2 regions of the Ensifer sp. VA4 genome follow, and region 1 is predicted to be linked to the other one. Evidence: predicted binding sites of a transcription regulator. Region 1 holds the regulator's gene; the other holds the start of a gene.
What was found. The regulator LexA, encoded in region 1, represses DNA repair genes until DNA is damaged. The targets are predictions, from matches to a motif close to TGTTCNNNNTGTGTTCNG.
Positions count from the first base shown of each region.

Region 2: a site for LexA is predicted at 4,740-4,757, ahead of AC0C6X_RS24265 (DUF763 domain-containing protein). Genes of this name have one in related genera too.

Region 1 is NZ_JBVQPO010000006.1:313,146-321,337, reverse strand. It holds tRNA gene AC0C6X_RS12925 (tRNA-Asn) at 236-310, opposite strand; gene AC0C6X_RS12920 (hypothetical protein) at 470-763, shown strand; gene AC0C6X_RS12915 (thermonuclease family protein) at 1,026-1,682, shown strand; tRNA gene AC0C6X_RS12910 (tRNA-Cys) at 1,836-1,909, shown strand; gene AC0C6X_RS12905 (serine hydrolase domain-containing protein) at 2,569-3,750, shown strand; gene AC0C6X_RS12900 (acyltransferase family protein) at 3,781-4,863, shown strand; gene lexA (transcriptional repressor LexA) at 5,339-6,067, opposite strand; gene AC0C6X_RS12890 (hypothetical protein) at 6,385-6,681, opposite strand; tRNA gene AC0C6X_RS12885 (tRNA-Ser) at 6,915-7,004, opposite strand; gene AC0C6X_RS12880 (septal ring lytic transglycosylase RlpA family protein) at 7,318-8,192, shown strand, end outside.
Region 2 is NZ_JBVQPO010000014.1:144,967-153,158, forward strand. It holds gene AC0C6X_RS24240 (NADPH-dependent FMN reductase) at 316-858, shown strand; gene AC0C6X_RS24245 (hypothetical protein) at 1,159-1,533, shown strand; gene AC0C6X_RS24250 (YcnI family copper-binding membrane protein) at 1,830-2,360, shown strand; gene AC0C6X_RS24255 (copper resistance CopC/CopD family protein) at 2,406-4,013, shown strand; gene AC0C6X_RS24260 (hypothetical protein) at 4,366-4,545, opposite strand; gene AC0C6X_RS24265 (DUF763 domain-containing protein) at 4,798-6,081, shown strand; gene AC0C6X_RS24270 (hypothetical protein) at 6,231-6,425, shown strand; gene AC0C6X_RS24275 (NUDIX hydrolase) at 6,422-6,889, opposite strand; gene AC0C6X_RS24280 (glutathione synthetase) at 7,049-8,089, opposite strand; gene AC0C6X_RS24285 (ABC transporter ATP-binding protein/permease) at 8,190-8,192, opposite strand, start outside.

The DNA.
Region 1 (8,192 bases):
GCGGCGACGGCCCCACTGGGGGCGGCGCAGCAATGTGGTTGCACCATGCGCTGGAGGCGTTAGGGGCGCCTCGGCCGCCAAGGCTCGCAACTTATCATCCGCGAGATCACAAGCGTGCCGAGAGAACCATGATGAACCCAGGCCTACCGTGTAGAAGGGGATTGATCACCCGGGGAACACAGGTGCAAAATGAAAAAGAGCCATTCGCATTTCTGCAAACGGCTCTTTTTGAAACTGGCTCCCCGGGCCGGATTCGAACCGGCGACCTATCGATTAACAGTCGAGTGCTCTACCGCTGAGCTACCAGGGATCATCCGCGCCGCTGTTTCGCTGTGCGCTTCAGAAGTGAGGCTGCTAATACGCATGCTTTTCTGATTTGCCAAGCGGTTTTTTCAAAAAAAATGACAAGTTCGGTTGCGAGGCTGTGGAGAAGTCCCCAATTGTGGGAAAAGACGCCGGATAGCGAATGATGAATAAAAACAGGAAGCAGACGCATTTCGGGATTGATCCGCAGACGCGCCAGATCGTGCTCGGCAAATGGCGCATCACCCTGCCGCAATCGCCGCTGCTGCGTATCCTGTTGGGCTCGCTCCTGGTGTTCTGCGGCTTACTCGGCTTTCTGCCGGTGCTCGGCTTCTGGATGATACCGCTGGGCCTCATCGTCCTTTCGCACGATATCCCATCCGTTCGCCGCCGCCGTCGTCGCTTGGCTGTCTGGTGGGCACGCTGGCGCGGACGCGCGAATTCCTCCAACGGCTCGTGAACCGAGAGCTGCTGCCTACTATTTCTATGGATCGCGAAATGTTTGATCGATCCGGATCGCAACCGGCCAGAGCACTTCCACTTCCCGACGGTCTGATTCACACCGGCCCAGCGAGCCCCTTGTTGAGGGAGGCCGCCGAAAACTTTTCGGCAACCCATCAAACGCATAATGCGGTCGCGAATCAGGATGGGGACGCATGGCCAAAGGCACTACGAAACGTCGAAGCCGGAATTCCGGTCGGAGCAGGGGTAAACAAGGCGGTATGGCACCGTGGTATCTGGCCGCGGCGCTGACCGTCGGCGGCGTGGTCGCCTATGATCACCGTGCCGAACTGAAACACTGGCCGGTGGCATCGGACGTGCTGGCATTCACGTCGTGGCATGAATCGAAGCCGAAGTCTGTTCGCGTCGCGCAGAAAACGGACGAGCGTCCTGCTCAGCAAGCCGAGAAGCAGAAACCGAATCCGGTGACGAGAGTCGCACTTGCCGCGCCGGTGCCGTCCGTTGACGTCGGCGCAAAGGCGCCGACACCCGCGGTGCGGCCGAACGAGGAAGTGAAGACGGCATCCATCCGCACGGATCAGTTCTATTTTTGCGGGATTCGCAACGACAATTGCGTGATCGACGGCGCCACCTTCCTGTACCGCGGCGAAACGATCCGCGTGGCAGACGTCGACGCACCGCGCATCCGCCAGGCAAGCTGCGACAAGGAACGTTCGCGCGGCTTCTACGCCAAGCAGCGCTTGCGCGAACTGCTGAATGCGGGTGACTTCAAGCTGGAAGCGGCGAGCGGTCGCCCGGATGCCAAGCCCGGCGAAAAGCTGCGACTGGTCACCCGCGGCGACCAGTCCATCGGGCGCGTGCTCGTCTCCGAAGGGCTGGTGCGCCCGTGGACGGGCCACGCTACTCCCTGGTGCTGAGGCCAATCCGGTATACAATCGGCCGAGCTTCTCGATCGCTCTGTGGAAAGTGCCGATCTTACAAATCGACGGCGCGTTTTTCGGAAAATGCCTCTTGCGGTTTTTCTGCAATCATTCTAAATCCGCGCCAACGCTCGGTTATCCGAGCCGTGAGGCCTCGTGGCGGAGTGGTGACGCAGAGGACTGCAAATCCTTGTACCCCGGTTCAATTCCGGGCGAGGCCTCCAAACATTTTCACCAACGAATTCAATAGGCTGCCGTCGTGGTGAAGCGGGGATTTGCCTGCTTCCATGTCGCGTCATGTTGCAACGGGATTCCCTTGCGTGCCAAGCATTTCCACGAGGCGACGGCGAATTCACGCGACATGGAATGCGACATGATCACGGCGAATCCGGAGCCAGAAACCCACTTACCAACTGCGCGTGCGTGAAAACTGGATCTCCATCCTCGCCACCGACAAACACGTCGTAGCGCATCATGTATCCGGCCTTGAGATGGACTCCCTCGATTGTGGCCGGAGGACAGGAACACGGCGCCTCGCCGGTCCTCATGATCTCGGCGGCGATGTCATCTGGACGTTGCCGCCTGGAAGGCTGTCATAGCGCCCACAGCGGCCTGTCGGAGCCATGAGGGCTTGGAGGGGCGGCCGGGTTCAGCCCAACCTTTTTGTTACCTTATTTTATCATTGACTAAAACGTGCGCTATGCGACCCTAAGGCCTCACGGTTGTGGGGGAATCGATGAAGATTTACAGGATGCGGTACACCTCGGTGGGGGCTTTTGGTGCGTGGGCCTTCGCGCTGCCGCCAGTTGCCGCACACTTCCTTTTCCAAGAGAATTGGCCGCAACCATCGCATTCGTTACCTCTGGCGTGAGGGGAGGATCGAATGCATTCGAAATGGTTGCGCCGCATCGCCGTGTTCGTGGCCGGCATTGGCATTGTGTTCGGCTATGGTGTTGTCTGGCCCAGCGTGACTGAGGCCATGTTCTGGGCCAAGCCGCATTCGATTACCGAAACCGTCAAATGGTTCCTGGATCGCGAGGGAATACCCGGCGCGGTCGTCGCATTCGGTAAAGCTGGAGAGAAGCCGCGACTGCTGAGCTTTGGCGTTGCTGATCATGCGACCGGGCGTCCCATGCAAGACAACATGACGTTTCAAATAGCCAGCATCTCAAAGCTCATCACTGCAGAAGCAGTACTGACGTTGATAGATGATGGCCAACTGAGGCTTGACGATACACTCCAAAGCATCTTCCCATCCGTCGCCAAGGCCGAAGATCCCCGCTTCAGCAACATCACGGTTCGCCACCTGTTGCAACATACTTCCGGCTTGGGGTGGCGTCAGCATTTCGATCTGGTCGCGGCCGACAAGGAAACGTTCGCGCCGGCTGAGGCCTGTTTACCGGTCGTTCTTGAGCGCCAAAAGCGCCCCTTGGATAGCGACCCCGGCGAGGAAGCGGAATACACAGACTTCGGCCCCTGCTGGCTTGGCCTGATCGTCGCCAAGATCAGCGGGATGTCTTACGAACGGTTTGTCCAAACGCGCGTCCTGAACCGCCTGGGCCTCAAGAGAACGGGCCTCATTAGCGAAGCACCCGCGGAGGTCCGTCATCACGTTGTCGGCATGGACGCGGCCAGGACGCACTTCAACCCGTCTGCCGGCTGGACGTCGACAGCCGAAGACCTCTACCGTTTCGCGTCGCGCGCCATCCGTGATACCGAGATTGCCACTCCTGTACCAGGCGAGTTTTCTGAACAGTCCTTCGGCCTCGGATGGTGGATATGGCAGCGCGGAACCGAGACCGATATCGCGCATACAGGAGCGCTGAACGGAACACGGGCAGTGGTCGCTCGCTCATCAGACGGAATCGTGATTGTCGCACTCTTCAACGGACGCGAAAAAGCCCGCGATTTGAGCCGTTTCGTTCGCATCCAGCATAGTCTCATCGACGCAGCCCGACGCGCCTATGAGCGCGCCTACAAAAGACGCAAATCCGGCTGGGCGCCTCGCAGGCTTATAACATCAGTCGACTACGGTGCCGACGGACGGATTACCACGCCGTGCTGATCCATGAGACATTCGGAGCGGGGCGGACGAGTGCAATCGTCTTCAGAGCAATACTTTGAAAAGCTGGATCACGTGCGAGCATTCGCCGCCTTCATGGTGTTCACTTGGCACTTCATCCATGCCGGCGGGGTCCCAGTAAATTACGTCCCGGCCTTGCCGCTGCTCTCATTGCTTGAGGAAGGCCATACGGGCGTTTCGCTATTCATGACGCTGAGCGGGTACCTGTTCGCCAAGCTGCTGGACGGCAGGCAGATCGACTATAAGAGCTTCCTGTGGAACCGAGCCCTTCGTCTGCTGCCTTTGTTGACGGTCGCACTGCTGCTGCAGGCGGCAGCCTGGATTGCCAACGGATCCTCGGTTCAAGCAGTCGCGACACAGATCGCGCTTGGAAGCATACTTCCAAGGTGGCCGAACGGTGCTTGGAGCATCGCCGTAGAATGGCACTTCTATCTGATCCTTCCCGCAATTCTCTTCCTGCGGCGATTGGTGGCCTTGATCCTGATCTTTACGGCGGTCGTGTTGCGCCTGAGCCTGTTTATAACCGGCTGGGAAATCCATCCAACCGCGTACTGGACAATCATCGGTCACTTCGACCAGTTCGTTGCCGGGATATATGTCTGGTATCTCTTCCGAGGTGAACGCGTGCGGCCCTTGGCAGTCCTTGCGGTCGCCATGGCGTTCGTCACCTTCTACCACTGGTTCAACATCAGCGGCGGTTTCTATGGGCCTCAAGCATCGCCCGTATGGATCTATCTTCCCGCCGCCGAGGCCGCGTTCTACGCCGTGATGATCGCCGCCTACGACGGATCGAAATTGAGTTTGCCTAAACGGCTATCGGCCTCGATTTCCTTCGTAGGCACGGTCTCCTATTCGATCTACCTGCTTCACTTTTGGTACTATGGCCCCGCTGCAAAAATGGTGACGCAGTATCTTGGTCTTCTGCCCTTTGGGCTTTCGCTTCTGTGTTCCCTGCTGGCTTTTGTGCTGTTCCTGCCGATCGCAGCACTCAGCTACCGATGCATCGAACAGCCGTTCTTGAAGCTCCGTACGAGATACGCGAGGCGTGGCCCTCATTTTAGGCCGGAGAACTCTTATACGGGTGCCCTGCGCTGAGATTCCCGGTCAGCCCCCACTTGTGGGCCAGAAAGCCCTCGACCTCCGGTCAGACTGTGATTGCTGGGCGTTGGTGAAGATGGCCTCGGCACTAAAGCAGGCGAGCCATGCAACCGCTGTAGTGGTCCGAGATTCCCGAGAACTGGCGAGGACGTAAACCCGACGGTACTGCTGCTCGTCGAGAAGAAGGATGCCCGTCGAGCATCATAGCCCAATCGCTGGCCGGGCTATAAACGCCCACGATGCGCCAAGAAGCCAGTGAAGGCGACGGATTGCCTGCGGTTTTCCGCGCCATAGACCCGAAGCCGTCATATACGACGCCATCCGAGAGTGACAGGCGGCGCTCCAACTCGACTGGGAGCCAAACCTCCCAGGCCGTTTGCCGGACCCTATACAAGATACGCAGACGCCGCCGATGTCCCGGAGAAGATATTGGGCAGCGAAAGGAGCTGCCGTTCCAGATCTTGTCCGGATGTCAGTGGTAGCGGCGGATCAGTCCGACGAGCTTGCCCTGGATCTTCACCCGATCGGGTCCGAAAATCCGTGTCTCGTAGGCGGGATTGGCGGCTTCGAGCGCAATCGACGCGCCCTTGCGCCGGAAGCGCTTCAGCGTCGCTTCCTCATCGTCCACGAGCGCCACGACAATATCGCCGGGATTGGCCGTGTTGCCATTGCGGATGATCACCGTGTCGCCGTCGAAGATGCCGGCTTCGATCATCGAGTCGCCCTTGACTTCGAGGGCGTAGTGTTCGCCGTTGCCGAGCATGTCGAGCGGAACGGTGATGTCATGCGTGTTGTTCTGGATGGCCGAGATCGGCACACCTGCAGCGATGCGGCCCATGACCGGCACGGACACCGAAGCGTTTTCAGCCGCTGGCGCCGGCTTTGGCAGTGCAGCAGGGGGAGGTGCTGCCGGTTTGCCGAGGCTTCCCTCGATCACGCTCGGGGAGAAGCCGCGGCGCGGCTGCTGCTGCTGGATGGATGCGTAGGCTTCCGGGAGCTTGATGACCTCGAGCGCACGGGCCCGGTTCGGCAGACGGCGAATGAACCCGCGTTCTTCGAGCGCCGTGATCAAGCGGTGGATGCCGGATTTCGACGCCAGCTCGAGCGCATCCTTCATTTCATCGAATGATGGCGGGACGCCCGACTCCTTCATGCGTTCGTGAATGAACAGAAGCAATTCCTGTTGCTTGCGGGTCAGCATGGCACGTCGCTCCAGAAGCGTGAAACAAATCAAGAACAGACACTATCTGTTCCATATGTGTTCTGCAAGTGCCTAAAATTCCGTGAATTCAGGCAATTGACGCGTCTGCGCGTATCAATCGGTCACTTTTACGGGAGCAAAGCGGGTTTGAGTGCGCGAAATAGGGCCTGCGGCGTGGCGCATGGCGAGACCGTGAGGTTGATTCGAACGATTCGTGATCGTTTTCGTGGAGCAGGCGAGCTGATCCGGTGTTCAGGTGGAATCGCTGTAAGCGGAAGGTACTAAAGCGACGTGCGTTCATCCGAACGCTCTTCGCTTTAGGCCGGCTGCGTGCTGGAGCAGGCGTCTTCGAATTCCTTCACCGTCTCGGGGGTGTTGTCTTCGGGAAGCACGGCGTCCGCCGCATCGGTCGCAACAGCTGTGTCGCCGTCATAGACGAACGACTGGATGTAGAACGCAATCGCGCCCTTCCACACTTTGCGTCCGTCGATCTGATGGCAGGGAACGGCGGTTTCGAAATCGGTCTGCAGTTCGTCAACCGTGGCGGCGCTGAGCTTGATGTCAGGCATATTGGGCGATGCGACTATCGAAGCGAGGAGGAGGGCGGCGAGCACGGTGATCGTCCACTTTGATGCAAGGGTGGGACTACGGGGCGGTTAACGATGTGAACCGCGCTTTCGTTCCGGTGTCCAGCAAGCCTGGCGATCACTCTGACGTGTTCAACAGCTCTTTGAGTGTAAGCTGTGGCTGTTTTACGTCACGTGCCCGACGCGCAAAGGCCGCAGGGCTTTGCAGCAGCGGCGCGCTGCGGCAAGGGGGGCGGCGTCAGCGTATTTCCAAGGGGGAATGGCGGACAGGGTGGGATTCGAACCCACGGTACGGTTTCCCGTACGCTGGTTTTCAAGACCAGAGCCTTAAACCACTCGGCCACCTGTCCTTGCCTGAAGCCGGCAGCTAACGGCTTTCGGGCACGGCGTTATTGCGCGAAGCTCCGTCGCTTTGCAAGATTTAAGATGCATCGCCGAAGGATTTTCTCGGTGGCCCGGTATTAGAGCGCGGGCCCGCTCTGCCGGTAACCATCTGTAAACCATAACGCATGAAATCCGGCGTTGATCTGTGGATGAGTTCGCATTTTTGCCGTGTTGCTGTCATGTTTGATCGACTGTTCCGTTTCGGGACGCCGAGATTTCCGCTGGGGGCATGAGCGGAAGGTTTCGAGTACGGCTTATTCGATCGATGTTGTGGGACAGATGACATCCAGTAAAAATGCGGCATATCTGGTCAAGGGACTGCGCCTTGCGGCAGTCCCCATGCTGTGCGTAACGCTTGCGGCCTGCGGATCCACGTCGAGCATCAAGAAGTCCAAGTCGCGCAGCAAGGAATACTTCGCCGAATCCGTTTATGGCGTGAAGGCGAGCCCGCGCGTTGCGACTGGAAACAGTATTCCGAAGGGCGGCGGACGTTACCAGGTCGGCAAGGCCTATCAAGTCAAGGGCAAGTGGTATCAGCCGAAGGAGGACTTCGGCTACAACAAGACCGGTGTCGCCTCCTGGTATGGCTCGGCGTTTCACGGCCGCCTGACTGCCAACGGCGAGGTCTACGACAAGGCGCACCTGTCCGCCGCGCACCCGACATTCCCGCTGCCGAGCTATGCGCGCGTCACCAATATGGAAAATGGCGCGTCGGTGATCGTGCGCGTCAACGACCGTGGCCCCTATGAATACGGCCGCATCATCGACGTTTCCTCGAAGACGGCCGACATGCTCGACATCAAGCGCAAGGGCAGCGCGAAAGTGCGCGTACAATATGTCGGCCGCGCGCCGCTTGAAGGCAACGACATGCCCTATCTGATGGCTTCCTATGTCCAGAAGGGCGAACGGGGCCCGAGCGTGATGCCGGAAGGCCAGATCGCAACCGGCGTGATGGTTGCGTCGAACGAGCCGTTCCGCAATCAGAGCCTCGGCACGCTCACCGTTCCCGCAAAGGCTTCGCTTGACGTCGGCGAACCGGTGACGGCACTTGCCGCGCCCGTGCCGCAGTTCGCTCAGCCAGAGTCGCTGAACGAGTTCGTGGTGCTCCCGGAGATCGGCCCGATCCCGCGTGAGCGGCCGGAATTCATCCCGAT
Region 2 (8,192 bases), on a different contig from region 1:
CATTTTGCGAGCTGCCATTGTTTGCCTGGCGCCGGATGCCCCCGGCTGTAACGGCGTTGCGCGCAGACGGGGCTGAGCCAGATCGTTTCTGGCGCGATCCGATCGCTCCCGGGGATACCTAATACGAATGGGTTAGGCGACCGCTTTCGTACCTGTGACGTTCACCTATCGTTCGATGCGTATTAGAAGTTAAACTATCTCGCAATACTCATCTAATGCGTTTGCCGTCTGTCGGCGCCGCCCCGTTCAGGAGCTCAGCCGATGGGGTAGGCCGCATGCGTTGACAACCATGTCCAATCGACCACTCTTCTCCCCATGAAGATTCTCGCGATATCAGGCAGCGCCCGGATCAATTCCACCAATACGGCCATGCTGCGTGCCGTCCGTTCGATTGCGCCGGCGAGCATCGATATTTCAGTCTTCGATCGCCTGGGAGACTTGCCGGTCTTTTCGCCGGACCTCGAGAGCCTGCCTCTGCCGCGGACGGTGCGAGACTTTATAGACGCCATCGCAAAGAGTGACGGCCTGATCATTGCAAGCCCGGAATACGTGCGCTCCATTCCCGGCGGCCTCAAGAATGCGATCGACTGGCTCGTATCCGGAGAGGAAATCATCAGCAAGCCGATTGCCCTGCTGCACGCCTCCCATCGGGGAGACGACATGCTGGCCAGTCTGCGCACGGTCCTTGCGACCGTCAGCGACCGTTTCACGACGGACATCTTTCTCCGGCTCCACCTGATGAAAATGGAGCCGGCTGACGTGTCGCGGGCCGTCGAAACACCTGAGAACCGCTGGAAGGTACAAGCCTATCTTCAGGCGTTTGCATCGTTCTGCGTGGCCGAGCGTGAAACCGCTTAAGGTGGAAACCTGTCGTAGCCTCTGGCTGCGGGAGCGATCCGCGCCTCGAGGGGCAGCCCATAGCCTGGCCGATGATCAGCCGGTTCGACGCTCTTTGCGAGCCGTCACCCGCTGATCGACCGGCCGGCGCCCTTCCGACCTGATTTTGCTTGCGAAGTCGGAGAATGGGGTCCGCTCAGCTTTCCGGTTTCCTGGTGGCTTCATAGTTGCTGTGGAGCAAGGACGGGGGCGTGCGTAACCGATAGCTATGCGGTGGCTCTGGACACTTCCGAAAGACAACGCAGAAGGAGTTTGATTGTGGTGAGGCGACGCAACGGTTGGCGACTGGCGTTAATCGCTGCCTGCCTGTTCGTGCTGCAATCGATCGTCGGCGCATTTGCCGCGAGTTCGATGCCTGCCTTCTCGCAAATCGACGCTTTCGGCAATGCGCTCTGCGTAAGCAGGGATCACGCCAGCAACGGCAATCAAGACGCCGATCATCGGACCGCCGCCGATTGCTGCCTTCTCGGATGCTGCGTGTCCTCGCCGTTCCTGGCGGCTGCGCCCCCTGCCGGCGGGGGTGTTGCCCTTCAAGCCGCGTCTGCGGTGCACCAGGTGTGGCCCGCAGCAAGCCCGGTGCCGACCGGCAAACACCGGCCCGGCTATCCTCGCGCGCCTCCAGGGTTGTTCGCCTGATCGATTGCGTTCGGCCGTCCTTTGTCTGACGTGGGCCTTTCGTTCGCCGGCATGCGGCCGCCACCACCGCAACGATCACTCCTTTCGCGGGGTCCAACGCTGACTGCGGGTCGGCATTGAGCTGACGGGCACTGCGCACATCAATCCTGTGCGCGATTGCCGGGCACCACCGATGAAAATCTCGGCAACCTTTTCCGGACCACCGCATCCAACCCGGAGACCCGCGGGAGGTATTCCCGCGTCCTCCTATGAAACGTCCAACCCCGACTAAGCCAATCATCTCAAAGGAATAGCACATGCTGTCGAAACTGATCATCACCGCCGCCTTCCTCGGGATAAGCGCCACGATGGCCTTCGCCCACTCCACGCTCGAAGTGACGGAGGCGCATGTCGGCGCGTCCTACAAGGCGGTCATCCGGGTCCCGCACGGCTGCGAGGGCAAGCCGACGCTCGCTCTGCGGGTCCAGATCCCGGAAGGAATGATTGCGGCAAAGCCGATGCCGAAACCAGGCTGGACGCTGGAGAAGATCAAGGGAGCCTACGCGAAGTCCTACGACTACTTCGGCACGCCGATGAAGGAGGGCGTGAAGGAGATCGTCTGGAAGGGCGGCAGCCTGGCCGACGACGAGTATGAGGAGTTCGTCTTCCGGGCTTTTCTGACCGAAAGCCTGCCGGTCGGCAAGACGCTCTATGTGCCGCTGGTGCAGGAGTGCCCAGATGGCGCGACCGAGCGCTGGATCGAGGTCCCGGCAGAAGGCAAGTCGAGCGACGATCTCGAATCTCCGGCACCCGGCATCAGGCTGCTCGAAAAGAAAAGCGGGCACTGACCGGATCGACTTGGCCCAAGAAGGTTAGCTAACCGGAGAGCACGCATGGCGCTCGTACCAAGGAGCTTCTCCCGCCTGGCGAGGCTGATGGCAATCGCGCTGTGCGGGCTCTTCCTGCAGGCTGGCGTGGCGTTCGCCCATGCGGCGCTCAATTCAAGCGAGCCGGCGGACGGCACGGTCGCCGACACCGCGCCGTCCCTCTACGTGTTGACGTTCAGCGAACCGGTATCGCCATTGCATTTGAAGCTCATCAGGCCGGATGGGACGGTGCTCCCCCTGGAGAAGTTCGAGCTCAAAGATCGAACCGTCGCGATCGCAGCACCAACTGACCTTGGGCGAGGCACGCATGTACTCAGCTGGCGTGTGACCTCCGCCGATGGCCATCCGATCGGTGGATCGGTCGTCTTTTCGCTCGGCGCGACGAGCGCCGCACCGCCCGTAATGGGAGATAGGATCGACTGGGCCGTACGCGCCGGCATCCTGTTATCGAAACTCGCACTTTATGTGGGCCTGTTTATCGGCGTTGGCGGCGTGTTTTCGCTTTGCTGGCTGCCCCGCAGCACCCGCTCAGGAGGCAACGTCGTTGCGGTCGCGCTTGGCACAGGGTTCCTTGGCGCGCTTGCCGCCTTGGGCTTTCAGGGGCTCGATGCGCTGGGAGTTCCCCTGACGCACATTGTCGAGCCGGCCGTTTGGTCCACGGCGACGGCAACGAGCTTCGGGGGGACAGGGATAGCGGCGATCGTTGCCTTTGGCGTGGCCGCCATGGCGCTTAGCGGCAAGGGGCGGTTTGCCCGGGTGTCATCCCTCGCGGCGCTGATCGTGTCATCGGCCGCCTTTTCGCTGAGCGGCCACGCTTCTACGGCAGAGCCGCAATGGCTGATGCGCCCGGCCGTCTTCCTGCACGTCGCTGCAATAGGTCTCTGGGTCGGAGCACTGGCTCCCCTGGGCATGGCGTTGCGGCGCGGCGACCCGATGGCGCTTCGGGCGCTGCGTCGGTTCTCAACATTCATCCCTTATGTGCTTGTCGGGCTCGTTGGGGCGGGTGTCGTCTTGACCATCGTGCAGGTCGAAAAGCCGCAAGCGCTGTTGGAAACCGCCTATGGTCAGGTCTTTATGGTCAAGATGGCATTGCTGGTCGGATTGTTTCTCCTGGCGATCGCAAATCGCTGGCGACTGACGGAGCCGGTCGTTGCTGGAGATCGGACATCAGCGAAGCATCTGGTCCGCTCGATCGCTGCAGAGACGCTTCTCGTTTTCCTGATTTTCGGCGCCGTGTCTTGCTGGCGCTTTACGCCGCCGCCGCGCGTCCTTACCGCCTTGGCGACCCAAGCCGCAAGCCTTCATATCCACACCGACAAGGCGATGGTCCTCGTTGAGGTCTTGCCGGAGCGGATGGGTGAGGTCGACGTATCGATCAACGTTCTCACGGGTGAAAGTGAACCGCTTGCTGCCAAGGAGGTGACGCTCATCCTTTCCAAGCTCGATTCCGGTATCGAGCCGTTCAAGCGCATAGCGGTACGGCGTGGCGAAGCGGATTGGGGGGTCGACCGCATGGCCATCCCCTTGCCGGGTCTCTGGCAACTGCGGGTCGATATTCTGATCAATGACTTCGAGAAGGTAACGCTGAGCGACGAGATCAGCATCGGGCCATGAGCGCGGCGGCCGCGGCGCCGGCAGAGCGATGCTTTGTTAGTATTTTAGAAATATCAAATGTTCATACTGCGCCACCATGCGCGGTTTTCTGCTGATGGCAATTTTCGCTGGCGGATTGTGGGTGGCGGACACGACCCTGTGTGAAGGCCGCTACACCCAGGAGTTTGGACATGAAATTCACTCCGCGACCAGACGCGCCGGGTATTGGCTGAACGCCCAATTGAACTTTCTGCGCACCCGCTTCTAGCCGTCCATTGTCCGGCAGCGCAGGAGGCCGAGGCGTCAGCTTTCCCAAGGCCCCGCATTTGATCTCGGCAATGACCAAGCGGGCGCCGGCTGACGTCTGATGCGTTCACCGCGGGTCCGAAGCTGTCGTCTTCGGAAGATAGACGGCGACATTATTTCTTTCGCCGGAGAACGCACCGGCGACGAACAGATATGCCGCAATCCCCAAGATGGCGAGCAGCATCAAGCCTATCGGCAGTTCTGTCGAAGACCTCCGCGGCTTGTCATAGCTGTGCTTGTGGTTCATCTCCAAGTCCTTGCATGTCGCCTTATCCCTCGACAGCAGCAGAGCCGGCCGAAAGGAATTTGGGACTGCTCTGATGCTGTCTTGCACCCATGGTCAGTGCTGAACACCATGGGCCTGCAGGGTTATATTAGAACCTGCGATGATGCCTAAAGTTCCCGACCGCGGCCGTGGTCTCGCGGTCTGCCGTCGCTGATGAGAACGTTTGGAGAACTTTCCTGTGTGACAGGATCATCTGCCGGTGTATAAGGCCGAATGGTCCAAAGAGCAGGCAGCGCCGATCTTCCGCTTCACAGTGGCCGGGTTCCCCGGTGGCTTGGCGAGCGCATGACGAAACTTGGCGCGATCATCACCCAGGCGATTGTCTTCGAATACGGTCGAGACGAATTTCTTCGGCGGCTGGCGCATCCGTTCTGGTTTCAGTCTTTCGGATGCGTCATGGGCATGGACTGGCACTCCTCGGGCATCACCACCAGCGTCATCGGCGCCCTGAAGCGTGGTTTGTCGCCTCTGTCCGGCGAACTCGGCATTCATGTCTGCGGCGGGCGAGGGCGGAATTCTCGGGAGACGCCTGGCGAGTTGATCGCGATCGGCGAGCGCGTGGGTCTGGATGGAGGTGGCCTTGCGACCACCAGCCGCCTCGTCGCAAAGGTCGACAGCGCGGCGGTGCAGGATGGCTTCGACCTTTACCTGCACGGCTTTATCGTCGCCGACGACGGCAAATGGGTCGTCGTGCAACAGGGCATGAACGGCGAAAAGCGGCAGGCCCGGCGCTACCACTGGCTGTCGGAGGGTATCACCAGCTTTGTGGACTCGCCTCATACGGCGATCGAGGGTGCGCGGCAGGGCGAGATCGTCAATCTTGCCGATCGCCGCGCCGCGGCCTCGCGCAACAGTCAGCTCGATCTGCTGGCTTCGCTCGGACCGGATCGGATTGTCCGGGAGGTCGTGGCTATCGAGCCCGGGCGCGAAGCCAGGCAAACCGCGCAGCCGATGCTGCCGCATCTGATCATGCCTGCACATCACGATGTGCGCCAGGAAGACGTCAACATGAAGCGTCTGCACGCCACGCTCGCGGCCGCTGCCGACCGCGGTCCAGAGGATTTCGAGCACCTCCTGCTGGTGCCGGGCGTTGGGGCGCGGACCGTCAAGGCGCTGGCGATGGTGGCCGAAGTCGTGCACGGTGCGCCATGCCGGTTCGCCGATCCGGCGCGCTTCTCGCTTGCCCATGGAGGCAAGGATCGCCACCCATTTCCGGTGCCACTGAAAGTCTATGACGAGACCATCCGGGTGATGAAGTCGGCCGTGTCGAAGGCGAAGCTCGGTCGCGGCGAAGAGATGCAGGTTCTCAAACGCCTGGACGATCAGGCTCGCCAGCTCGAAAAATATGTGACCGGCCCGGGTCTCAAGGAAATCGTGGCCGGCGAGTTTCGCCAATCGCAAGAGTTCGGCGGCCGCAGTGTATTTGGCTGGGAAGGACCGACTGGACCATCAGAGGACGCGGAGCGGTTGCCCCGTTTCGGTCGCCGCGACCGGTAGACAGCTCTGTGTGACAGCAAGGCGTTGCAGCGAATCTCTTTCTTTGATCTCTTCGAGAAGTTCTCGCCGGAACTCAAACCTCCTCCCAAGGGTTGGAAGGAAGCTTGCGAGGGCGAGCCAGCAGAATCCACGCCAAGAGGAGTCTCGCGATGGAAGAACTGCAGAGCATCACGGTATCTGAGGAACGGCTCGAGGATTGCCGTGACGTCGTTGAGCTTGATCTTCAGCTTTTGATCCGCGACACGATCGACTCCGGGTTTTCGGTGGAGGAGGTGTTGATCGCGATCAGTGAACTGGTGGCGGAAGATTTCGCCAGCGCCGTCAAGGTCGCCAGCGTCCACTAAGAAGCGCATTGCTGACCGAAACGGAGCATCTGGTCCCGCAGCGAAGGCTCGGCGACACGCTTTGCTGCTTCCCGATAGTCGAACCAGGCCAGCTTCCGCTCACCCTTCTCGGGGAATTTCCGGCGCATGCGCCCGACTTCGAGGAGGTGGAGCTGAACCCTGCAGGAAATCTTGAGCCCGTGGTCCAATCGTTTTTTGTAGAAGTAGTGGCCGAACGGGAACCTCTGGCAAGTCCCTTTGACGCCTGCTTCCTCATAGGCCTCTCTCGCCGCGACCTCATGCGCGCGCTTTCCCTTCATCGGCCAGCCCTTCGGAATGACCCAGCGGCCGGTGTCCCGGCTGGTGATGAGAAGAATTTCCAGTGCGTTGTCGTTACGGCGGTAACACAGGGCCGCGTATTGCACGCGTGGCGGCCGGCGAAGCATCAACTGCACGTCAGAGGCAATTTGATCTAGAAAATTCACAGAAACGCTATCTCCTTTGTTGCCCTTTGTATGCGGGCAGGCTTTCTGTCTGCCACTCGAAGATAGAGGATAACAACCAGATAGGCGGTTCTGTTCCACCAACACATCACGCTCAACGCACTACGCGAAAGTGGGACGCGGGACGGACGACCGGCCGGTTCAAAGCGTTGACAGGATACGGTTGCTGAGCGATCCGCGATAGGTCTTCTTGATCTCGACCTTGTTTTCCAGTGAATCCAAGATCTCCTCGCAGAAATCAATGTCGTGAAGCTCGCGGATGGTCTGGAGGCCGCCAGGCGTGAATACGTTGATTTCCAGAAGCTTGTCGCCGACGATATCAAGGCCGACCAGGAACATGCCGTCCTCAACCAGTTTCGGACGTAGTGTTTCGGCGATCGCCAGCATCTCTTTCGTAACGTGGGCCGCCTTTGGAGTGCCGCTGGCGTGGATATTGGACCGCACGTCTCCCTTGGGCGGCACGCGTCTGAACGCAGCATAGACGCCGCCCCTCTGGAGCGGCCGTCCGTTCATCAGGAACAACCGCGTGTCGCCTTCCGATGCTTTCGGAAGGTAGCCCTGCACGATCAGATAGCCGACGACGCCGACGGCCTCGACAATTTGAGTAAGGTTGCCCTCCGTGCTGGTCGCGACCCTGAAGACATTTCTACCGCCAGATCCCTGCAACGGTTTGATGATCACGCCCTCGGAGTAACCGTCGATGAACGCGCGAATTTCATCGATGTCCTTGGAGATCAGAGTTGTCGGGCGAACGGCCACCGGGAAATCCTGAAAATAGAGCTTATCTTGTGCCAATGCCAAGCCGCAGGGGTCGTTGACGACAATCGTACCGCGCTCGGTGGCGAGACGACCGAAATTCGCCCCGGCGTGCGATGCCCAAGGACGGCTATCCGCATCCTCCGATGGGTCGTTACGCAGAAACAGAACATCCACGTCTTCAATATTGACGACGACCCTGTCTGCGTCCCTGAGTGCGCGCAAAAGCGTTTCTGGTTTCTTTGGCCGTGTTCCGTCGAAACCGGCCGCCCGTATCATCAATGTGTCGTCCGGGCGCAGGATAAAATCACCGGGCGTGACATACAGGACCTCATGCCCGCGGGCGAGCGCGGCAAGCGCCAACGCTGTGGTCGTATAAGCTGGCTCTTCGGTTTCGAGTGCGTTGACAAGGAGGGCGATTCGCATTGAGGTCCCCAGCTTCGGATTTTGGTCCTGTTCGCGCCAGCGCCTGATGCACCGCGCACGACCTAAGAAATAGGGCGGGACGACACTGCACCAAGACGGCCTA